4 regions of the Streptomyces sp. NPDC054813 genome follow, and region 2 is predicted to be linked to each of the others. Evidence: riboswitches for the same ligand, from Rfam matches in the RefSeq annotation. Region 2 holds a riboswitch; each other region holds the start of a gene.
The links. Region 2 has a riboswitch for cyclic di-AMP ahead of ACWGJB_RS07935 (NlpC/P60 family protein). Riboswitches for the same ligand answer to the same signal wherever they lie in the genome.

Region 1 (5,833 bases), 200 kb from region 2:
CGCACGAGGTGCTGCGCGGCTTCCGTGATGAACGGGACCTCACTTTTGGTGGCTTCTAGCAAGCCCTCCTCGACAGCCGTCAATCCGGCCTGGACATCGGCTTCCAGAGCCTGGTCCCGCACGCTCAGCCCGAACGGCCCGACGGTCACGAGGGGTCTCCTGTCTGCTGGTGTCCACTGGCGATTACACGGTTTGTCGATAGGTCGCTGCCATCACTCAAGTCAGCGTATCCGGTCAGGTTTCGATCACCGATAGCGCCCACCGTTACACCCCGGGCGCTATCGGATCACGACCGGTATGTTTTTGATCAGCCGATACGACCTGACATCCAATGACTTAACAGGAAGTACCGACGCTTGTCCCGAACCGGGGCGTAAGCCGTGTCCCGGACCGGAGCCCGAACCCCGTCCCGGACCAGCGACGCCACCGGGTCCGGTGCCGGACCGCCCGGCAGGTCCCCGACCACGGACGGCCACAACTTCGCCGGCCGACTTCACCTGCCCGGAGGTACCCCCTCCGCCGTCCGCCAAAGCCGACGGGAGCACTCCGTTCCGATCCGCACCCGCCCGTCCGCCCCTTACAAGATCACGCACGAGGACCTCCGTACCCCCTTCGCCGCCCTGACGTCGCCCCACGCGCGCGTGGCACCCACGGAAGGACCAGTCCGCCCACGGCCGTCCCTCGAACACCTTCCCCACCGGCACCACCCGTCCTCCATGAGCCACGGACATGTCTCCACCGACGGTCCGGGCGCACCCGCGACCGCCGGTCGGCCGACGGCGCGGCCCTAGCGCGACGGGGGCGTGGGTGCAGTCGGCGTCTCCCGCGGTCGCCCCCCCCGGGACAGCTGCGTCTCCCTCCGGACGGCGACTCTCGTCCCCCAGCCGCTCAAGCGGTCGCCGCGGCCCGCGAGCCACGGACGGCCGCCATGACAACGACACGCGGTACGGCGGAGGTTCCGCCCTCACGGAGGACATGCGCGCGCGGACGGGCGCCCTGCCACAGCCGGGTCGGCGAGCCCGCAGCCCCGGCCCCCGGCGTGACCGGCATCATGCACAGCCGTCGCGTTCGAACTCCCGGCACGATCCGGGGTATTGGGCCGACCGGCCGCCTTCGAGACGCCCGGGCGGGACAGAGCCGCCGAGTGTCGGCCTCCCCGCGACACCCGATCAGCGGCACGCGCGCGTACTCCTGACCACACGCACCCGCGCGCGTACCCGGACCGTACGGAGTTCTCGGGAGGGCGAGACCGGAGACTTGCCCGACCGGATGAACCAGACGGACCGGGTGGACGGCCCCGCCGCCGACCCTCACCCGGTCGGGCTCGTCCGTGCACCCACGCCCAGCCGGAATTCCACCCAATAAGGCAATTCGGACAATCTCCTGAATTACCTGTGACGCGTGCCACTTCCGCTCGCCTCAATCAGGGCAATCCACACGAATGGCAGCGAGGAGCTTTTCCACCGATGCCCGGAAAAACGGATTCCGCGAATCCCTCTTGTCCGATTCGCCGTAATTGCCGTTTCGTGAAGTAGGTCACGTGGCCCTGAGTGCCACAGAGGCGGTAAGGCGACCCTTTCTGCCCTTTCCCTGTGGGCGAGTTGAGGCTTGGCAATCGCAAAGGATCAAGCACCCCATACGACTCAGATCAAGGTCAATCGGTGTGTTGTGTGCATCAGGTACTTGTTCCGGACATCTGCTCTCGCATACGTTCCGGCTCGCCGGGCGGACGCCGAATCCTGCCACCGCCCGTCGTGACCCATCGACGAGTCCATTCGCACGGCAGGAGCGGGGGAACCAGGTAAGTCGCCGGACCGGGCGACCGACGTCACCGACCGACGTCGTACCGGAACGGCTAGGGGTGAAGTCGCCTCGCCTCAGGGCGGCGCGACCGGGCACTCCCCGGGCCCGAACCCGACAGCTCACCCCGCAGGCGACGGAGAGGAACTACGACATGTCTGCTGCCGTTCAGCACCGCCGTCCCCGCCGTAACCGCATTGTCCGCACGCTCGCCATCGTGGGTACCGGCGCCGCCGTTCTCGCCCTGCCGCTCATCGGGGCGACCGCCGCCTCCGCCGCCACTTCCACCACCTCGACGGCCTCCACGACGCTCGCCGGGTATCCGAACAACCTCGACGGCTGGATCCGCGAGTCGCTCGCGATCATGGCCGAGAAGAACATCCCCGGCAGCTACAACGGCATCTACCGCAACGTGATGCGTGAGTCGTCCGGCAACCCGCAGGCCATCAACCTCTGGGACTCCAACGCGGCCGCCGGCATCCCGTCCAAGGGTCTGCTCCAGGTGATCGACCCGACGTTCAAGACCTACCACGTGGACGGCACGTCGTTCGACATCTACGACCCGGTCGCGAACATCACCGCCGCCTGCAACTACGCCGCCGCACGGTACGGCTCGATGGACAACGTGCACGGCGCGTACTGACCGGCGCCGTCAGTCGAAGAGTCTTTCGAGGACGACTGCGAGGCCGTCGTCCTCGTTCGACAAGGTGATCTCGTCGGCCACCGCCTTGAGTTCGGGATGTGCGTTGGCCATGGCCACCCCGTAGGACGCCCAGTCGAACATCGGGATGTCGTTGGGCATGTCCCCGAAGGCGACGGCCTGTTCGGGGCTCAGCCCCAGATGGCCGGCGGCCAGCGCCAGCCCGGTCGCCTTGGTCACCCCGCACGGCTGGAGCTCGACGGTCCCCGGCCCCGACATGGTGACCGTCGCCAGCGACCCCACCACCGCGCGCGCGGTCGCCGCCAGCTCGTCGTCGGACAGGGTGTGGTGGCGCAGCAGCACCTTGCTGATGGGCGCGCACCACAGGTCGTCGCGCCGGTCGACGCGCAGCGCGGGCAGCGTGGGGTGGGGCATCAGATAGCCCGGCTCGATGAGCGTGAGCCCGTCCACGCCGTCCTGGTCGACCGCCGCGTACACCTGCCCGACCTCGGCCTCGATCTTGCCGAGGGCGGTCTCCGCCAGCTCCCGGTCCAGGGTGACCGACCACAGCAGCCGCTCCGCGCCGGCGTCGTACACCTGGGCGCCCTGGCCACAGACCGCGAGTCCCGTGCAGCCGAGGTCGTCCAGGAGGGGGCGCACTCTCGGCGCGGGGCGGCCGGTCACCACGAGATGCCGGGCGCCGGCCCGGCCGGCCCGCGCGAGCGCGGCGAGCGACCGTTCCGAGAGGGTGTCGTCGGCGCGCAGCAGCGTGCCGTCCAGGTCGGTGGCGATCAGTGCGTACGGGGTGGGTGCGACCATGATCAGAGAATACGGACAGCACGCCGCTGAGACTCACTGTGCGTTCCGGCCTCAAGTGGCGCCCGCCGTCCCGGTGATGGGGCGTTGTCAGTAGGGCGCGTTACGTTGGCGGTGGGTCGACGGCACCGATCGGACGGGGGCGGGCGTGGTGACGGACGTACCGGGGGACTTCCGGGCGCACCTGCTGGAGGCGGCGACCGGGGTGCTGGAGCGGTTCCCGCGGGAGCCGCGGCCGGAGATCTACGCGCTGTCGTTCCGCATCTGGCGGGTCGAGGACGACGACCGCAGACCGTACGTGGCGATCGGCTACAACACCGAGAGCCAGTACGAGGCCGAACGGAACCCTACGGACCCCGGCGAGGCGCGCTGGAACTACGCGTGCTGGCTCCTCGACGGCTTCGAGATGCTCGGCAACTGTCCCGAGGACCCGGTCGGCGGCGCGCTGTACACCGAGGAGGTCCGGCGGCTCGGACTCTGGTTCGACGGGGACGGCGACGACGCCGAACTGGACGCGAAGCACGACCTGTTGGGGCTGCACTTCGCCGACGCGTGCATACGGCTGGCGCGGGATCTGCATTCCGGCGGCCGTATCGAGAAGGCCCTCGGCCGGGCGCTGCCGGTGGTGGTCTTCGACATGTACTGCCCGGGCTGGGAGGTCGAGGCCACGGAGGCGGCCAACCCTCCCGAGCTGATCGAGGAGTTCCTGGCCTGGCAGCGGGCGGCCGAGCAGGCGTAGCCCCGGGGCCGGGTGGCAGCCCGGCCCCGGGACGGGTGACGCCCCGGCTCCGGGGGCATGTGGTGGGCCGGCCCCGGGGCGGTTGTCAGGCGAGGGCGGCCGCCAGGTGCTTGGCCAGACGCGGCGAGGCGAACTCCGTACCGCACACGAACCGCATCACCGGGCCGTACGAGGCCGCCGCGGGCAGGCCGGTGAAAGAGGCCGGGGACGGAGGAGACGTATCCGGCGCCGAGTTTCGGGGCGCCGCGGCCGACCGCGACGCGGGTACGCAGCTCGGGGCCGAGGAAGTCCATCGCCGCAGTGTCCACGTGGTAGCCGGTGGCGGCGACGACGTGGTCGGCGGTGAGCCGGTCGGTACGGCCGTCGTGGGTGCGGACGGTGAGGACGGGGGCACCGTCGGAGGTGTCGGCGCCGGTCACTCCGGCGACCTCGTGGACCTGGACCTTGCCCTCGAAGCGGTCGCGCCAGCTGACCATGGGGTCGCCGAAGACCCGGACGGGGATGCCGCGTGCCCGCAGGTGGGCGGCGGTGGACAGGCCGAAGGGCCCGGCGCCGATGACTGCTACCGGTTGGATCACGAAGTCCCTCCCCGGGAACGTGGCGCCTACTTCGTGGAGGTGCCGGAGCCGCGGCGGTTGGTGCGCCACAGCTGATAGAGGTGCTTCGCGCCCGGACGCACGAAGCGGGCGAGCATCGTGACGAACGGCAGCGGGTCGTCACCCGCGAGCCAGGCCAGCTCGGTCCCGCTCGGCCGCTCCGGCGCGTGCGGCGTCGTGTAGCCGCTGCGGCGGTAGGCGAGGAGGGCGGGCAGGTCGATGTTCTCCACGACGTACCGGTGGCCGGCCCGCTGTTCCCCCTCCGGAACGCGGCGCCCGGTCAGATCCAGGTGCATGGCGCGGACCACGTCCACCCCCGACTCGCTCTCGAAGAGCCGGAACTGGGCGCCCATGCGCGGGTTGAAGTCGAGCAGCTTGTACTGCCCGTCGCGGCGGTCGAAGCGCAGGTCGAGGTCGATGATGCCGCTGAAGCCGATCTGTTTGATGAAACGCGCGGCGAGATCGGCGAGTTCCGGGTTGTCGACGACGTACGCGTTCGCCGTCATACCCGCGTGCGGCGGCCACGAGCGCACCTTGACGCCGGTGAACAGGGCACGCGGGTTCGAGTCGGCGTCGAAGTAGGCGTGCACGATCCAGTCCTCGGCGTCCTCCCTCGGGAGGTACTCCTGGAGGATGACACCCGGATGGGTGCCCCAGTCACGCGCGAGAGTGAGCAGTCCCTCGCGAGTGGCGATCTTCGTCGTGCCGTTGACGGCGGGTTGACTGCGCCGGACGAAGGCCTCGCGGTTCTTGGCGACGATCGGGAAGCGGGCCTTCTCGGCGAAGTCGACGATGTCGTCGTACGACTCCGGGAAGGCGGCCGCCGGACTGGGGATGCCGTGTTCCACGCACAGTTCGTGCAGCCCCTGCTTGCTGGCGAGCCGGCGCGGCAGCGCGGCCTCCACGCGCGGGAAGAGAAAACGGTCGCCGAGCGCGTCCTGGTGCTCGGCGATCAGGACGGCGGCCTCCTCGTCGGTGGGGATCAGCACGGTCGGACGGCCGATGCGGCGGCCGATGCGCAGCAGTCCCTCGACGAGATGATCCGGTTCTTCGGCGCCTGTCGTCGGCCACACGAACGCCCGTTTGAGATACCGGGAGGAGGCCGCCGGCGTGTAGGCGTCCTCCGTGATCGCGTACATGGGAACGCCCAAGCGGCCCAGACTGCGAATCGCGCCGACCCCACCGTGATGCAGCGGATAGTCGCCGAACTTGACAATCAGGCCCGGCACGTCGCGATCCGCA
Region 2 (5,833 bases):
CAGCGCCACGGTCACCGTGCGCAGGACACCCCGGTCGTCGTCGTTCCACAGGTACAGCCGGGCGCTGTCGGCGGCCAGCAGCTTCGCCCCGGCCAGCGCGGAGATCGCAAGTGAGCCGCCCGCGACCCACTGGTCACCGGGCCCCTCGACCACCTGCCGCCACTCGAAACGGGCCACGGCGAACCCGTACAGCACCAGCCCCAGCCAGAACAGCACCAGCGCCGCGTGCGCGAGCCACGCGGTCGTCACGGCCGCCGCCAGCGTCGCCCCCAGCACGGCCAGCCCCTGCGTGGCCACACAGGTCAGGAACACCGCACCGGACATGTGCCGCTTCCAGTGCCGTACGACGAGGATCAGCAACGGCGGCCACAGCACCGCCGACAACGCCAGCAGGGCTTCGGCGAGGGTCTGCCGGCCGAGCGCCGAGAACTGCGTCCCCAGTACCGTCGTCGCCGCCACGGCGGTGAGCGCGCCCGGCGTCTCCGCCTCCGCCCGCCACCGCCGACGGTCCGCCAGCAGCCGTACGGCGAACTCCGCGGCCAGCCCCGCCCACGCCAAGCAGGCCAGCACCAGAGCGATCCGGGAGACCGTCTCCGCCCCCGCCAGATGCAACGCCACCGACATGATGCCGGTGGCCATCACAGCGGCCCCGGCCGCCGGCGGACGCTGCGCCCACCAGGCACGGAGGGGTGAAATGCCGGACATGCCGCCGATGCTAGAGAGCCTCACCGGGTGCGCGAGCGGGGCACGCGCGCGTGGCGCACGAAATACGCGCAGGGCGCGCGAGAGGCGGGGTGCGCGGGAGCGGTGCCGAGCAGGCGGGGGTGGAGGAGTGGGCCGGGGCGCCTGAAGGGTGCGTGAGGGGTTGGGCTGCGCGTGTGGCGCGGGCGGAGGTGCGCACGCAGGCGCGCGTGGGTATCTGGGTGTGCCCGGCCCTCACCACACGCGCTCCGCGCCCGCGCCATTGCGGGCGCGCCCTCCTGGCGCGCCCGCGCCCCTCAGGCCGGTCGCACCACGCTGTGGATGATCGACTCGCCGCCGTAGTAGATCGACTCCTCCCGGACGTACGCGCCGGGCTTCGGGGCGTGGATCATCATGCCGTTGCCGATGTAGATGCCGACGTGGCTGATGTCGTCGTAGAAGAAGACCAGGTCCCCGGGCTGGGCGTTGGCGAGGGAGACGGTGGTGCCGGCGTTCACCTGGTCGTACGTGGTGCGCGGCAGGGAGACGCCCGCGGCCTTCCAGGCGGCCTGGGAGAGGCCGGAGCAGTCGTAGGAGCCGGGGCCGGTGGCGCCCCAGACGTACGGCTTGCCGATCTGCGCACGGGCGAAGGCGATCGCCTTGGCGGCCTTCGTCCCGTAGGCGGAGTCGGACGAGGAGGAGGAAGACGAAGAGGACGAAGAGGAGCCGCTGGAGGTCGACGTCGATGACGATGACGCATCCTTAGCGGCCGCCGCCTGCTGCTTGGCGAGCTCCGCAGCCTTGCGTGCCGCTTCCGCCTGCTGCTTCTTCTCGATCTCCGCCAGCCGCGCCTTCTCCTGGGCGGTCAGCTGTGACAGCAGATCCCGCGCGGAGGCCAGCTTCGTCTGGACGGTGGTCTTGGCGGTCCTGAGGTCGTCCTGGGTCTCGGTGAGCGTCTCCAGGCTCTTGGCGGCCTCCTGCCGCTTCGCCATGGTCGCGGACTGCTGTGTGGCGTAGTCGTCGACCGCGTCCTTCTGGCGCGAGGTCAGCCGGCTCATCAGCTGCGTCTGGTCGAAGTAGTCCTGCGGACTGTCCGCGAGCAGGAAGGTCGCCGTGTCGGGTGCGCTGGCCCCGGTCCGGTACTGGGCCGCGGCGAAGGAACCCAGTTCCTCACGCGCCTTGTTGAGCCGGTCCGTGCGCTCGGCGACGTCGTCGAGCAGGGTGTCGACCTGCTTGCGCTGCTTGCCGGTCTTCTCCTTGGCCGCGTTGTACTTCTCGGTCGCCGACTCGGCCTGCCGGTAGAGGGCGTCGACCTTCTTCTCGACCTCCTCCAGGCTGGGCTTGCCGTCCTCGGAGGGCACGGCGTTGGCCGTCTGGGAGAGCAGTGCCACGGAGGTGAGGGCGGCGGTGGCCAGGGCGGGGGTGCGTATGCCTGCTACGCGCGTTGCGGACGGACGCGACTTGCGGTGCGACGCCAACGGGGGCGACTCCTTCCATGCTCCGCCTACCGAGTTAGCTGTCGGGTTCGGGCGGGTGGTTCGGAAGGGTTGCCCTACGGTCCGTTCCCCGGTGGGAAGTCGGGACCGATTCACCCCAAGGTTCGGTGTGGGTCCCCGGCTCCGGGTGCGCGGCGGCACCCTGGACTCGGCGGAGGCCGTGCGGCCCGGCGACGTTCGCCGGTGGGGGTCGTACGGCCTGCTCGGCACGCTAGCCAACTCGTGTGCTCTGTGTGAAGTTTGATGTGCGATATGCCCGATACATTTTCGTGACCTTGGTGTTGTGGCTCGGCCGGATCGGTTGATCGGGGATGGTCTGCGGTGACTTGTCCGGTGCGGTCGGGGGGTCCGCTCTCCCGGCTGACGGGCACGCCCGCGCTCACGGTGCGTGATCGCTGACCGTGAGGGGCCGATTCTGGTGGGTGACCGGAGCGAGTTTCCGGGGTGGGGACCGGTTGTCGGTGGGGCGCCCTAGACTCGGAGAGCGATGAGCAGCCTCTTTGACGACAGCTTCCTGGCGAGCCTCCAGCCCCCGCGCGGCCACGAGGAGGAACCCCCGCCGCCGCCCGAGGACGAGCACGTACCGGAGCCGATTCCGGACGACCTGTTCGGCGGGCAGTTCGACGCGCCCCCGGAGCGGGACGCCTACTACCGCGACGGCGCCGCCCGCCCGGCCCTGGACCCGGCCGCCCTCCTGGAGGGGCTGAACGAGAACCAGCGGGCGGCGGTCGTGCACGCCGGCGCCCCGCTGCTGATCGTGGCCGGCGCCGGTTCCGGCAAGACGCGCGTGCTCACCCACCGCATCGCGCACCTGCTCGGCGCGCGGAACGTGCACCCGGGCCAGATCCTCGCGATCACCTTCACCAACAAGGCCGCGGGCGAGATGAAGGAGCGCGTCGAGCACCTCGTCGGCCCGCGCGCGAACGCGATGTGGGTGATGACCTTCCACAGCGCCTGCGTGCGGATCCTGCGCAGGGAGAGCAAGAAGCTCGGCTTCACCTCCGCCTTCTCGATCTACGACGCCGCGGACTCCAAGCGTCTGATGGCCCTGGTCTGCCGCGACCTGGACCTCGACCCCAAGCGGTTCCCGCCCAAGTCCTTCAGCGCCAAGATCAGCAACCTCAAGAACGAGCTGATCGACGAGGAGGACTTCGCCGCCCAGGCGAGCGACGGCTTCGAGAAGACCCTCGCCCAGGCCTACGCCATGTACCAGTCGCGGCTGCGCGAGGCGAACGCCCTCGACTTCGACGACCTGATCATGACGACGGTCAACCTGCTGCGCGCCTTCCCGGATGTCGCCGAGCACTACCGCCGCCGCTTCCGGCACGTCCTGGTCGACGAGTACCAGGACACCAACCACGCCCAGTACGCCCTCGTGCGCGAGCTGGTCGGCACCGGCGCGCACGAGGAGGACGTACCGCCGGGCGAGCAGGACCTCCCGCCCGCCGAACTGTGCGTGGTGGGCGACGCAGACCAGTCGATCTACGCCTTCCGGGGCGCGACGATCCGCAACATCCTCCAGTTCGAGGAGGACTACCCGAACGCGACGACGATCCTCCTGGAGCAGAACTACCGCTCCACACAGACGATCCTCTCCGCCGCCAACGCGGTCATCGAGCGCAACGAGTCCCGCCGCCCGAAGAACCTGTGGACCAACGCGGGCGCGGGCGCGCAGATCACCGGCTATGTCGCCGACACCGAGCACGACGAGGCACAGTTCGTCGCCGAGGAGATAGACCGTCTGACGGACGCGGGCGAGGCGAAGGCGGGCGATGTCGCCGTCTTCTACCGCACCAACGCGCAGTCCCGTGTCTTCGAGGAGATCTTCATCCGCGTCGGCCTGCCCTACAAGGTCGTCGGCGGTGTCCGCTTCTACGAGCGCAAGGAGGTCCGGGACGTCCTGGCGTATCTGCGCGTGCTGGCCAACCCCGAGGACTCCGTCCCGCTGCGCCGGATTCTCAACGTCCCCAAGCGCGGTATCGGCGACCGCGCGGAGGCGATGATCGACGCCCTCGCCCAGCGCGAGAAGATCAGCTTCCCGCAGGCGCTCCGGCGCGTCGACGAGGCGTACGGCATGGCCGCGCGGTCGACCAACGCGGTCAAGCGGTTCAACACGTTGATGGAGGACCTCCGTACGGTCGTGGAGTCCGGCGCCGGACCGGCCACCGTCCTGGAGGCGATCCTGGAACGCACCGGCTACCTCGCCGAGTTGCAGGCCTCCACCGACCCGCAGGACGAGACCCGGATCGAGAACCTCCAGGAACTCGCCTCCGTGGCACTGGAGTTCGAGCAGGAGTCCGGGGCGGAGGAGGCGTCGGGCGGCCTGTCCGCCTTCCTGGAGCGGGTGGCCCTGGTCGCCGACTCCGACCAGATCCCCGACGAGGACGAGGACGGCTCCGGCGTCATCACCCTGATGACCCTGCACACCGCCAAGGGCCTCGAGTTCCCGGTGGTCTTCCTGACCGGCATGGAGGACGGCGTCTTCCCGCACATGCGCGCCCTCGGCCAGACCAAGGAGCTGGAGGAGGAGCGCCGCCTCGCGTACGTCGGCATCACGCGCGCGCGGGAGCGGCTGTATCTCACGCGGTCGGCGATGCGCAGCGCCTGGGGGCAGCCTTCGTACAACCCGCCCTCGCGCTTCCTGGAGGAGATCCCGGCCGGGTATCTGGAGTGGAAGCGGACCGGGGCGATGGCGCCGGTGTCCTCCGGGCCCGCGTCGGGCGTGGCGGCCTCGCTCTCCTCGACCCGTTCGCGCTCCTCGGCGTCCGGCGCGTCAGGCTTCGCCACCCGGCGGACCTCGGAGAAGCCGGTGGTCTCGCTGGCCGTCGGAGACCGGGTCAACCACGACCAGTTCGGCCTCGGCACGGTCGTCGGGGTGAAGGGCACGGGCGGCAACGCGGAGGCGACGATCGACTTCGGCGACACCAAGCCGAAGCGGCTGCTGCTGCGGTACGCGCCGGTGGAGAAGCTGTGACCGCACAAGCGCTGTGAGGACAGAAGGCTGAGCCCCGCTGCCACGATCGGGGCTCACTGATCGGGGCTCACTGATCGGGGCTTGCTGACCAGGATCAGGTCGGGTCGAGTCCGTGGCTCCGCAGCCACGGCAGCGGGTCTATGGCGGAGCCCCCCGAAGGCCTGACCTCGAAGTGCAGATGCGGGCCGGTCGAGTTCCCGGAGTTCCCGGAGTACGCGATCGGATCCCCGGCCTTCACGGTCGCACCCGAGGTGACGCGGTACGACGAGAGGTGGCAGTACCAGGTCTCCGTGCCGTCCTTCGCCGTCACGATCATCATGTTGCCGTAGGCGCTGTTCCACTTGGTGGAGACGACGCCGTCGGTCGCGGCCATCACCGTCGTGCCGTAGGAGACGGGGAAGTCGATGCCGGTGTGGACGGACATCCAGTTCACGCCGGCCTGGCCGAAGTAGGCGCTGAGCCCCCGCTGCGTGACCGGGAGGACGTACTTGGGGCGCAGTCGCTCCTTGCGGGCCGCCTCCGCCGCCGCCTTCTTCTTCTCGGCCTCCTGCTGGGTCTTGAGGTCGATGCGCTCCTGGGTCCGGCTGGCCCGGTCGGCGAAGTCGTCGGCGCCCGCCGAGAGCGTCCTCAGCTGGGCGTCCAGTTTGCTGTTGGCGGCGGACGGTTTCACCGACTGCGCGTC
Region 3 (5,833 bases), on a different contig from region 2:
CACGGCCATGTCCCCGCCTCCCGTTCACACGCGCGTACGTCCCCGCACACGGTACGGGACCGGTACGGGGACGTACGTACGACTGGCGCAGCCTTGACCCTTAACGGGTCAGCGACCCCTGACGGGTCAGCAACCCGCGACGGGTCAGCCCTTGAAGCGCGGGAAGGCGCTGCGGCCGGCGTACACCGCCGCGTCGTCGAGGATCTCCTCGATGCGCAGCAGCTGGTTGTACTTGGCGACGCGCTCGGAGCGGGCCGGGGCGCCGGTCTTGATCTGGCCGCAGTTGGTGGCGACGGCGAGGTCGGCGATGGTGACGTCCTCGGTCTCGCCGGAGCGGTGGGACATCATGCACTTGAAGCCGTTGCGCTGGGCCAGCTCGACGGCGTCCAGGGTCTCGGTCAGTGAGCCGATCTGGTTCACCTTGACAAGCAGGGCGTTGGCGGCGCCGTCCTCGATGCCGCGGGCCAGGCGCTCCGGGTTGGTGACGAAGAGGTCGTCACCGACGATCTGGACCTTGTCACCGAGCTTGTCGGTGAGGACCTTCCAGCCGGCCCAGTCGTCCTCGAACAGCGGGTCCTCGATGGAGACCAGCGGGTACGCGGCGACGAGCTCCTCGTAGTACTCGGTCATCTCGGCGGCCGAGCGGGACTTGCCCTCGAACTCGTACTTGCCGTCCTTGTAGAACTCGGACGCGGCGACGTCGAGCGCGAGCGCGATCTGCTCGCCCGGTACGTAGCCGGCCTGCTTGATGGCCTCGAGGATGAGGTCGAGCGCGGCGCGGTTGGACTCCAGGTTCGGGGCGAAGCCGCCCTCGTCGCCGAGGCCGGTGGACAGGCCCTTGTTCTTCAGGACCTTCTTGAGGGTGTGGTAGACCTCGGCACCCCAGCGCAGCGCCTCGGAGAAGGACTCCGCGCCGATCGGGGCGATCATGAACTCCTGGATGTCCACGTTGGAGTCCGCGTGCGAGCCGCCGTTGAGGATGTTCATCATCGGCACCGGCAGCAGGTGCGCGTTGGGGCCGCCCAGGTAGCGGAACAGCGGCAGGTCGCTGGCCTCGGAGGCGGCGTGGGCGACGGCGAGGGAGACGCCGAGGATGGCGTTGGCGCCGAGCGAGCCCTTGTTGTCGGTGGCGTCCAGGTCGAACATCGCCTGGTCGATCAGGCGCTGCTCGGTGGCGTCGTAGCCGACCAGCTCCGGGCCGATCTGCTCGATCACGGCGAGGACGGCCTTCTCGACACCCTTGCCGAGGTAGCGGTTGGGGTCGCCGTCACGGAGCTCGATGGCCTCGAAGGCGCCGGTGGAGGCGCCGGACGGAACGGCGGCACGACCCGTGCTGCCGTCGTCGAGGCCGACCTCGACCTCGACCGTGGGGTTGCCTCGGGAGTCCAGGATTTCCCGGGCTACGACGACGTCGATGGACGGCACGAGCATCTCCTTCTTGGGATCTGACGCTGGTTGTGCGGGCGCACGCGGGCCTTGTCGGCCCTTGCTCAGCCTTGCGACTAGAGCCTAACCGCCCCAGGGCCGTCGACCGGCACGACCGACCGACCCTTGGACACACAGACGGTACTCATTGTTCACGCACGGAACAAAGGGGGGCCCGATGAAGAACGGAAGAAGAGCGGGCCAAGAAGAAGACCGCGGTCCTCTCGCGAGAGGACCGCGCAAGGACCGCGGGAGGCCCGCGCAAGGACGGCAAAGAGAAACCCCGCCCCGGTGCGTACGGGGGAGAACGCACCGGAGCGGGGGCTCGTGGGGGACGGGGGTGACCCTCACGCGGTCTCCACTATGGGGACCACGGCTGTGCGGGCGCTGTGGTTCAGCTGGCGCCCTCGTATTGCTTCGGGCGCCTACTTCAGGTGCAGCAGCTGGCCCGGGTAGATGAAGTCGGCGTCGTCGACGATGTCCTTGTTCAGCTTGAACAGCGCCTGCCAGCCGCCCTTGACCTTGTGCTTCTCGGCGATGGAGCTGAGCGTGTCGCCCTTGACGACCTTGTACTCGCCGTCACCCTTCTTGACCTTCTTGCCGGTCGGGGTGGTGACGGTCTTCTTGGCGGCCGGACGCTCGGCGGAGCGGGAGGCGGCCTGGGTGTCGGTCGTACGGCTGCTCGTGCCGCTGTTCGCGGAGCTGGAGCCGGAGGAGGAGGAAGAGGAGGAGCTGGTGCTGCCGCCGGCGTAGGCGGCGCCGGACAGGCCCGTGCCGCAGACCGGCCAGGCGCCCTTGCCCTGCGCGGCGAGGACCTTCTCGGCGATCTCGATCTGCTGCGTCTTGGTGGCCTGGTTGGCCTGTGCGGCGTACTGCGTGCCGCCGTACGCGGCCCAGGTGGAGGCGGAGAACTGCAGACCGCCGTAGTAGCCGTTGCCGGTGTTGATGGCCCAGTTGCCACCGGACTCGCACTGGGCGACGGTGTCCCACTCGGAGGCGGTGGCGGCAGAGGCGGTGCCGGAGGCCATCAGCGGAGCGGCGATGGCGACACCGGTGACGCCGGCGAGCGCGGCGGCGCGGCTGGCCCTGGACGGACGACGGTGCTTGCCCTTGCCGGAAAACAGCATGGAGGATCCCCTCACCGACGCCTGCGAGGTGAGCTGTCGGGTTCGGGCCGGTTGAGTTGCCCGGCCGCACACCTCACGGTGCGCGGCTTCACCCCGAGCCGGACACGGCAGTCTCAACTACCGGTCCCGGCACTTACCTTGGGTCCCCCGCTCCTGCCTACGGCGCTTGACGCGACGACTGTTCCCGGGCAGCCGCTGGCAGGACTCGGCGTTGCGACGGCCGGGGCTCGTGGTGACGAGCGGCCTCGACCGTAAACAGGCGATCAGGTGAATTTCAAAGATGATCAGGGCTTCTGAGACTCATCCCACACTTTCACCAAACCGGACATTTAACTTCGAAGTAGGGCGGCCCGAAGCGCCAACTCCCGCTACTTTTCGTCCGTTTCGCTGCCGAGTTTCAGGGTCTGACCGGGGGCGATGTCGTTCGGGTCGGCACCGATGTCCGCCTTGTTCGCGGCGTAGAGCGCACGCCATCCGCCGTGGAGGTCAAGGGAGTCGGCGATGGAGGCGAGGGTGTCGCCGTCCCGGACGGTGTAGGTGCCGGCGTCCCGGGAGGCGTGACGGCCGGAAGAAGTCACACTCTGACCGTTTGTCACGCTTTCGTCCGCCGAGCCGCCGCGATGCTTGCCGCCGGTGCTGACGGCCCCCGTGTCGACCAGATCCCAAGAGCTGCCCGTCTGCCACGAATTGTCCGAGTCATCGGCTTCGGGCACGACGGGATTCTCGCTCGCCTTCGAGGCATCGGAGCCCTTAGATCCCGACTTGTCCGCCTTCGTGGAGTCGGCAGGGGTGCCTTTACCGGAGTCGTCACTCGCACTCGGGGACGGAGTGGCGGAGCCGGAGTCCGTGGCGCCCGAGGAATCCGACGAGGGGTCGGACGAGCCGGAATCCGATGAACCGGATGAATCTGAGGAACCAGACGAAGAGGTCGAATCCGACAATCCGGAGGACGAGTCGGCAGAGCCGGACGTGTCGCCCGATCCGTCGAGGCCCGTGTCGACGTTCACCGAGGCGTCGTCCGAGGAGAGCCCGGCGATCAGGGCGCAGGTCCGCCAGGGCTTGGTGCCCTGGTCGGCGAGGATCTTCTCGGCGACAGAAATCTGCTGCGAACGGCTCGCCTGGTCCGGCGTGGTGGCGTACTCCTGGCCGCCGTACTCGTCCCAGTCTTCCTGGGACATCTGCAGGCCGCCGTAGTAGCCGGTGCCGGCGTCCATGCTCCAGGAGCCGCCGCTCTCGCACTCGGCCACCCTGTCCCAGGTGCTGCCGTCGGCCGCGTTGGCGCTCGCCGCGCCCAGGAGCGGGATGGCGATGGCCGAGCCGGTCACGCCGGCCGCGACGAGGAGAGCCGGAGCCTGACGAGGGCGACGGTGACGACCGTTCCCGGAGAGCATGCGGAAACCTTTCGAGCGACAGCGGTGACCGGCGCGACGGGTCCCGCCGGGGCGCCGCACTGATGGGTGAACGTATAGGCAGACGATCACTTGTCACAAGTTAATGCCGCGTAGATCACGTGAAGATCACAGAGTTGAACGCTGGTCATCTTTGCGGGTGGAGGGCCAGGTGGAGGGGTTGGTGGGCGCCAGTGGGGGGCTTGGCGGAGGGTCAGCGGGGGCTTGGCAGGGCGCCAGCAGGGCCTGACGGGCGTCTGTCGGGGCCTGGCGGGCGCCCGTGGGCTCATCGGCCGTCGGGGGTGAACTTCACGGGGAGCGTGCGCAGTCCGCGCATGATGAGGCCGCCGCGCCAGCGCAACTCGCTCTCCGGCGCCGCGAGTCGCAGGTCCGGGAGGCGGGTGAGCAGGGTCGCGAGCGCGCTCTGCCCTTCCAGGCGGGCGAGCGGGGCCCCGAGGCAGTAGTGGATGCCGTGGCCGTACCCGAGGTGCTGGTTGTCCCGCCGTGCCAGGTCGAGCGTGTCCGGCTCGGCGAACCGCTCCGGGTCCCGGTCCGCGGCGGCGAGTACGACGAGCACCGGGTCGCCGGGGGCGACGCGCTGCCCGCCGATGCCGAGCGGCTCGGTGGCGAACCGCCAGGTGGCGAGCTCCACCGGCCCGTCGTAGCGCAGGAGTTCCTCCACCCCCGTCTCCAGCAGCCCGCGCTCGCCTGCGGCCAGGGAGTCCTGGAGGCGGCGGCGCTGTTCCGGGTGGGTGAGCAGGGCGTACGTGCCGTTCCCGATGAGGTTGACCGTCGTCTCGAAGCCGGCGAACAGCAGGATGAAGGCCATGGCGGCGGCCTCGTTCTCGGTGAGGTGCTCGCCGTGGTCGGAGGCGCGGATGAGCCCGGAGATGAGGTCCTCGCCGGGGGCCGGCTCGGCCGACAGCGCCTCCCGCTTCCGGTGGATCAGCTCGGCCAGATATCCGCGCATCTTCTTCACGGACCGCGCGACCCCGCCCCGCGGCCCTCCGCCGTGCCGGATCATCATGCCGGCCCAGTCCCGGAAGTCGTCCTGGTCCTCGCGCGGGACGCCCAGCAGGTCGCAGATGGCGTAGATGGGCAGCGGGAAGGCGAACTCATGGATCAGGTCGGCCTCGCCCCGGTCCGCGAACCCGTCGATGAGCCGGTCGGTCAGCTCCTGCACGCGGGGCGCGAACTCGGCCACCCGGCGCGGCGTGAACGCCTTGCTGACCAGCCGGCGCAGCCGGGTGTGGTCCGGCGGGTCGATGTTCAGCAGGTGCGTCATCAGCTCGGCCTTGCGCTCACCGGGGATCCCGGTCTTCCCCTTGGCGTGCGCGGGCTCGTCGTGATGCGCCGGGTTCTTGGACAGCCGGGGGTCGGCGAGGGCCTGCCTGGCGTCGGCGTAGCGGGTGACCAGCCATGCCTCGACCCCGCTGGGGAGCCGGGTCCGGTGCACGGGCGCATGCTCCCGGAGCCAGGCGTAGGCGGGGTACGGGTCGGCGGCGAACTCCCAGCTGAAGAGTTCGGGAGCGGTGGTGTCGTCGGGGCTGGGCTGGTTGGTCACCTGTTGACGGTATCCGGCGGCGGAGGATCCTGGAGCCGACTGATCCCAGGGCAGTCCCTACGCATCCGCCCCCTCCGCAGCCCGTACCGCGTCCCGGTACGCCCGGGCCGCCGCCCGTAGGGCCGCCTCCGGGTCGGTTCCCTCCGCCTCGGCCCGGGCCGCGAGTGCGAGCAGCTCGTACCCGATGCCCTGCGCCTGCGGCAACGGCACCTCCAGCCCCGCCGTCCGCACCCGGGAGGCGAGCTTCGACGCCAGCGCGAGACCGGGCTGGGCGAGGGGTATCCCGTCCGTCACCGACTCGCGCCGCTTCTCGATCGCCTTCGTGCGCA
Region 4 (5,833 bases), on a different contig from region 2:
ACTGAAGGCTCAGGGCCGGAATCCAAGAACGAGGATTCCGGCCCTGAGTCGTATACCGGCACGTGCTTCTCCGTGTGTCCCTCCGCTTGTCCCTCCGTGTGTCCCTCTGCGTGTTCCTCATCACACCCGTCCGTACTCATCCGCCCGGTCCACACCACTCGCCCCTGCTCGCTCGCAGCCGCAAATCTGGACGGACATATATTGGACACCGGGGACATATAGGGAGTCGTGCCGTGGGCTCTGGACAGGTGCAGGAGGACGGGTCCGCAGTCGTCCGCACCCTGGCCCGCTTCCTGCCCGTCCTGCTGATCGCGGCCGGCGTCTGCTACGACGTCCTCACCCCGCGGGCCTTCACGCCGGTCCCCTTCTTCACGGCCGCCCCGCTGATCGCCGCGCCCCTCTTCTCCCTCCGCGCCACCGTCCTGACCGGCCTCGCGTCCTTCCTCGCCGCCTATGCCGTGCACGCCCGCTACACCTTCAGCCCCAACGTCGACATGGCCACCGAAGTCCTCACCGTGGTCACCGTCGCCGCCCTCGCCGCCGGCATCAACCGGGTGGTCCGCCTCGGCGACCAGCGCCTCGCCTCCGCCCGCGAGATCGCGGAGGCCGCCCAGCGGGCGGTGCTGCCCGAGCCCGCCGAGCGGATCGGCGGCTTCGAGATCGCCGCCCGCTACGAGGCGGCCCAGGAGGGCGCCTTCATCGGGGGCGACCTGTACGCCGTCCAGGACACCCCGTACGGTGTGCGGCTGGTCGTCGGCGACGTCCGTGGCAAGGGCATGGACGCGGTCGCCGCCGTAGCCGTGCTGATCGGCGCGTTCCGGGAGGCGGCCGAGCAGGAGGCCACGCTGGAGGCGGTGGCGGCGCGGCTGGAGCGGGCGCTGGCCCGCGAGGGTGTCCGGCGCGGTGGCGTCGACGCGTTCGAGGGGTTCACCACCGCCGTGCTCGCCGAACTCCGGCACGGCGACGGCACGGTCCGGGTCGTCAACCGCGGCCATCCGCCGCCCCTGCTGCTGTACGGCGACGGCAGGGTGAGCCCGGTACGGGTGCCCGAGGCCGCGCTGCCGCTGGGGATGGGCGAGTTGGGGGCCTGGCCGGACCGGGCCGCCGAGCACGCGTTCCCGAGCGGGGCCACGCTGCTGCTGCACACCGACGGCCTCTCCGAGGCGCGGGACGCGCACGGCCGGTTCTACGACCCCGAGCGGCGGCTGGCCGGCCGGGTCGGCACCGCCCCCGGCCCGCTGCTGGCCTGGCTCGCGGCCGAGGTGCGCCGGCACACCGGCGGCGGCATGACGGACGACATGGCGCTGCTCGCGGTACGGCGGCCCTGAGCGCGGGCACCGGCTGTACTGGGGATTGTGACCCTAGGTGCGCGGACGACCGCCCTCCGCATAACGTCTGAGACGCGTGTGACTCCTGAGCCGAACAGAATGCATGGTCAACTCGACCGTTTTTGGCCGTTCGTGGCAGGTAAGTCCACGCTTTGAAAGCTTAATGATCAAGGCGAACTGCTTGGAATCTGATAGCCGGGTCTATTAACGTTCGATAACGCAGCGCGGTCGTCCCAGCCGTCACCCGCGACGGCTCCGTGCGCACGCGCCGAATCCCGCAAGGGAACCGGGGAACCACCACCTTGGGGTGAATCGCACGGCTGCCGCCGGAAGAAATCGGCCGGTATACGCGCGTAGGAGACCTTCCCGCTCCGAACCCGTCAGCTAACCCGGTAGGCAGCGGAAGGAAAGGAGTGCGCCCGCGTGGCGTCCAACCGGCCTGCCCCGACAGCCCCGTTCGTGCCCAGCCAGCGTCAACCCGAGACCTACGGCTACGGCGGCTACCGCACCGACGAGGGCCCCTGGGAGGAGTGGAACCCCACCGAGGAGTCCCTCGCCCCGGTACGTGGCCGGCACCGGGTCGCCAAGCAGCGCGGCGGCGGGCTCGCCCGCAGCTCCACGGTCCTCGGCGTCGGCGTCATCGCCGCCGTCGGCGCGGGCGGCATGGCCAGCGCCAACACCGGCAAGCCGCCGGTCTCCATCTCGCTGCCCGACCTGCCGTCCTCCGTCGACTCCCTGCTCGGCCAGGGCAGCGGCCACCACGCCACCCAGACCGCCCTCAGCAGCGTCACCACGACGGCCGCCACCGACGCGGACTCCTCCTCCGACGCCGGTGAGGCGCTGCGCAGCCGGATCATCGCCCAGGCCGAGCAGCAGCAGACCCAGCTCGACGTCAAGGCCACCGCCAAGGCCGTGGCCGCCGCCGACAAGGCGGTCTCCGACGCGGAGGCCAAGGCGGAGAAGACGGCGGCAGCCAAGGCCGCCGACGCCAAGGAGCAGGCGCAGGCCGCCGAGAAGGCGCAGGCCGAGCAGAAGCGGCTCGCCGCGCTGGCCAAGCAGTACACGCTGCCGGTCGTCTCCTACACGATCACCGGCACCTTCGGGCAGGCCGGCTCCATGTGGGCCTCCGGCTACCACACCGGCCTCGACTTCGCCGCCCCCACCGGCACGCTGATCAAGGCCGTGCACAGCGGCACCGTCACGGAGGCCGGCTGGGCCGGCTCGTACGGCTACCGCACGATCATCACCCTGGACGACGGCACCGAGCTGTGGTTCTGCCACCAGTCCTCGATCGGCGTCAAGGTCGGCCAGAAGGTCGCCACCGGTGACGTCATCGGCCGGGTGGGCGCCACCGGCAACGTCACCGGCCCGCACCTCCACCTGGAGGTCCACCCGAACGGCCAGGCCACCGCCATCGACCCGATGACCTGGCTGCGTGGCAAGGGCCTCAACCCCTGACGGACCCCACTGATCCCCGGCGGCCCTGACGACAACCCCCCCGACGTCAGGGCTGCCGGTTTGGTGTACCCGGGGCCGGCCAGGGCCTTCCGCTTTTACGAGAACTTCGCGTTGCGGCGGCATGGGTCCGCAGGCGGCCGGTGTTGAACTGAGGCATGACCTCTTCTTCCGCTTCCCGTTCCCTCCGCAAGCTCGGCGCCTCCGACCTGGAGGTGTTCCCACTCTGCCTCGGCGGCAACGTCTTCGGCTGGACCGCCGACGAGGCCGCCTCCTTCGCCGTCCTCGACGCGTACACGGCAGCGGGCGGCAACTTCGTGGACACCGCCGACGCGTACACCGCCTGGATCGAGGGCCACAAGGGCGGCGAGTCCGAGACGGTCATCGGCAAGTGGGTCAAGGCGCGCGGCAACCGCGCCGACGTCGTGATCGCGACGAAGGTCAGCCAGCACCCCGAGTACCTGGGGCTGTCGGGCGCCAACATCAAGGCCGCCGCCGACGCGTCCCTGCGCCGCCTGGGCACCGACTACATCGACCTGTACTACACGCACTTCGACAAGCCCGAGATCCCGGTCGAGGAGATCGTCGGCGCGCTGGACGAACTGGTGCGGGCGGGCAAGGTCCGGCACATCGCCGCCTCCAACATCACCCCCGAGCGGCTCCAGGAGTCCCTGGACTTCTCCGACCGCGAGGGTCTCGCCCGGTACGTCGCCCTCCAGCCCCACTACAACCTGGTCTCCCGCGACACCTACGAGGGCCCCCTCCAGGAGCTGGCCTCCCGCACCGGCCTCGCGGCGGTCCCCTACTTCGCCCTCGCCGCCGGCTTCCTCACCGGCAAGTACCGCCCCGGCACGATGGTTGACAGCGCCCGCGCGGGCCGCGCCGCCCAGTACCTCGAGACCGAGCGGGGCCAGAAGGTGCTGACCGCCCTGGACGAGATCGCCGAGGCCCACTCCGCCCCGGTCCCCACGGTCGCCCTGGCCTGGCTGGCAGCCCAGCCCACCATCACGGCCCCCATCGCCTCGGCCCGCTCGGTGGAACAGCTCCCGGCGCTGCTGGGGGTGGCGGACCTGGAGCTGACGGAGCAGGAGCTGGCACAGCTGACGGCGGCTTCCGCCTGACTCCCGCTTTCTCTCCGCTGCTTTCCGCGGCAACCGCGGTCGGCCCGTGCGGCCTCTTCCGGCGGTGCCCAGCCCTCCGCAACCCTGGAGCACTAGCTCCGGTACGGGTTGTAGGACGGATACGGCACCGCCGCCGCATACCACCCCGGTGCCCCATAGGCCGGCGGCGGGTATCCGGGCCAGCCGTTCGGTGCGGCCGTGCGGGCCGCGTAGCCCAGGGCGGGGCGGACCAACTCGCGCCGGGTCCACAGCTCCGTCAGCAGCTCCCGCTCCCGCACCACGAAGTCGGCGCCCGCCCGTCCCCGCCGCCCTCGGCGGCGTAGCAGGGCGAGCGTCGTCGCGTACGCCTCGTACTCGGCGACCGCCCGCCCGGCCGGCTTTCCGAAGTGGTACGCGGCGTACTCCCGGGCCATCTGCCGCGCCCGCATCGAGCCGAGCACGAACGGCTCGGCCGTCCCCAGCCACCCGGCGTACACATACGCCGGCAGCTCCTCCCGGACGGTCCGCAGCTCCCGCTGCCGGGTCCAGATCGCCAGCCACGTCAGCGACCCGAACGCCGGCACCATGAACATGCCGTACACGGCGAAGAACCCGTACTGCCCGAACGTCGACGAGCCGTTCCAGAACGCGTGCATGCTCATCGCGAGCAGCAGCCCGGCGACCGGCACGAGCACCCGCCGCACCCGCTGCCGTTCCCCGGAGAACGCGGCGATACCGAACCCGATGCCGGTGAAGACGGTGAACAGGGGGTGGGCGAAGGGGGACATGACGATGCGCACGAAGAACGTCGCGGCGGTGACGGAGGCGATGCCGGTGCCGCCGGTCAGCCGGTCGGTCCCGAAGGCCGTACCGAGGTAGAGGATGTTCTCGGTGAAGGCGAACCCGGTGGCGGTGATCCCCGCTATCACCACACCGTCGACGATCCCGGTGAAGTCCCGTCTGCGGAACAGGAAGACCATGAGCACGGCCGCGCCCTTGGCGGACTCCTCGACGATCGGCGCTATCACGGTCGCCCCAAGGGTGTCCGCGCTGCTCGGATCCGCGGTCGCCGTCGCTATCCAGTGCGTCGCGAAGCTGTTGGCGACGATCGCTATCAGCGCGGCCGCGCACGCCCCCCAGGCGAACGCGAACAGCAGGTTCCGCCAGGGCCCGGGCTGGACCCGGTCGAGCCAGCGGAACGCGGCTATCAGCAGCGGCACGGGCAGCACCGCGAGTCCGAGCCCGACCAGGAAGCCCTCCGTGCCCGTCTGCTCCCGCACCAGCGCGAGGATGACCAGGCCGGACAGGGCGAGCAGGGTGCTCAGCGCCCCGTACCGCACCCAGCGCCGCTGCCACCAGCGGGGATGCCGCAGCCCGGCACCGGTGGGGTCCGGGGGGTACGACGGATACGGCGGGTACGGCGGCGGGGAGGTGGCCACGGCATCGACCCTAACGAGGTGACTCCAGTCGGTGCTGATCGCCCTGCTGCACCGGATGCTGTACGCGACGGAAGAGCAGATCGTTCACCACATGTCCCTTGTCCAGCCCCTGCCCCTCGAAACGGGTCAGTGGCCGGTACGGGGGACGCGCCGCGAAACCGCCCTCGGCCTGGGTGTTCTCGAACGCCGGGTGCGCGTCGAGCACTTCGAGCATCTGCTCGGCGTACGGCTCCCAGTCCGTCGCACAGTGCACGATCGCCCCCGGCCTGAGCCGGGTCGCGGCGAGGTCGAGGAACTCGGGCTGGATCAGCCGCCGCTTGTGGTGCCGCTTCTTGGGCCAGGGGTCCGGGAAGTACACCCGCAGCCCGTCCAGCGAGTCGGGCGTGAGCATCTCCCGGAGCAGGATGATCGCGTCCCCGTTGCCGACCCGGATGTGGGACAGCCCGTTCTGGTCGGCGAGGTTGAGCAGGTTCCCCTGTCCCGGCGTGTGCACGTCGACGGCGAGGATGTT

Region 1: another riboswitch for cyclic di-AMP. It lies ahead of ACWGJB_RS06985 (transglycosylase SLT domain-containing protein); the one in region 2 lies ahead of ACWGJB_RS07935 (NlpC/P60 family protein).
Region 3: another riboswitch for cyclic di-AMP. It lies ahead of ACWGJB_RS20560 (transglycosylase family protein); the one in region 2 lies ahead of ACWGJB_RS07935 (NlpC/P60 family protein).
Region 4: another riboswitch for cyclic di-AMP. It lies ahead of ACWGJB_RS46170 (M23 family metallopeptidase); the one in region 2 lies ahead of ACWGJB_RS07935 (NlpC/P60 family protein).

What each region holds. Positions count from the first base shown of each region.
Region 1 covers NZ_JBSHAF010000003.1:195,460-201,292, reverse strand. Annotated here, with positions in the region: gene ACWGJB_RS06990 (polyprenyl synthetase family protein) at 1-149, opposite strand, end outside; cyclic di-AMP (ydaO/yuaA leader) riboswitch at 1,754-1,951, shown strand; gene ACWGJB_RS06985 (transglycosylase SLT domain-containing protein) at 1,955-2,443, shown strand; gene ACWGJB_RS06980 (HAD family hydrolase) at 2,453-3,259, opposite strand; gene ACWGJB_RS06975 (hypothetical protein) at 3,408-3,995, shown strand; partial or broken gene ACWGJB_RS06970 (NAD(P)/FAD-dependent oxidoreductase) at 4,081-4,489, opposite strand; gene ACWGJB_RS06965 (carboxylate--amine ligase) at 4,600-5,833, opposite strand, start outside.
Region 2 covers NZ_JBSHAF010000003.1:391,285-397,117, forward strand. Annotated here, with positions in the region: gene ACWGJB_RS07930 (tellurite resistance/C4-dicarboxylate transporter family protein) at 1-705, opposite strand, end outside; gene ACWGJB_RS07935 (NlpC/P60 family protein) at 999-2,159, opposite strand; cyclic di-AMP (ydaO/yuaA leader) riboswitch at 2,168-2,341, opposite strand; gene pcrA (DNA helicase PcrA) at 2,665-5,151, shown strand; gene ACWGJB_RS07945 (M23 family metallopeptidase) at 5,246-5,833, opposite strand, start outside.
Region 3 covers NZ_JBSHAF010000009.1:270,519-276,351, reverse strand. Annotated here, with positions in the region: gene ACWGJB_RS20570 (FtsB family cell division protein) at 1-9, opposite strand, end outside; gene eno (phosphopyruvate hydratase) at 145-1,431, opposite strand; gene ACWGJB_RS20560 (transglycosylase family protein) at 1,851-2,552, opposite strand; cyclic di-AMP (ydaO/yuaA leader) riboswitch at 2,556-2,727, opposite strand; gene ACWGJB_RS20555 (transglycosylase family protein) at 2,921-3,943, opposite strand; gene ACWGJB_RS20550 (cytochrome P450 family protein) at 4,227-5,504, opposite strand; gene ACWGJB_RS20545 (nucleoside triphosphate pyrophosphohydrolase) at 5,562-5,833, opposite strand, start outside.
Region 4 covers NZ_JBSHAF010000040.1:18,766-24,598, reverse strand. Annotated here, with positions in the region: tRNA gene ACWGJB_RS46180 (tRNA-Met) at 1-1, shown strand, start outside; gene ACWGJB_RS46175 (PP2C family protein-serine/threonine phosphatase) at 219-1,328, shown strand; cyclic di-AMP (ydaO/yuaA leader) riboswitch at 1,585-1,742, shown strand; gene ACWGJB_RS46170 (M23 family metallopeptidase) at 1,752-2,786, shown strand; gene ACWGJB_RS46165 (aldo/keto reductase) at 2,942-3,904, shown strand; gene ACWGJB_RS46160 (PrsW family intramembrane metalloprotease) at 3,997-5,322, opposite strand; gene trmB (tRNA (guanosine(46)-N7)-methyltransferase TrmB) at 5,333-5,833, opposite strand, start outside.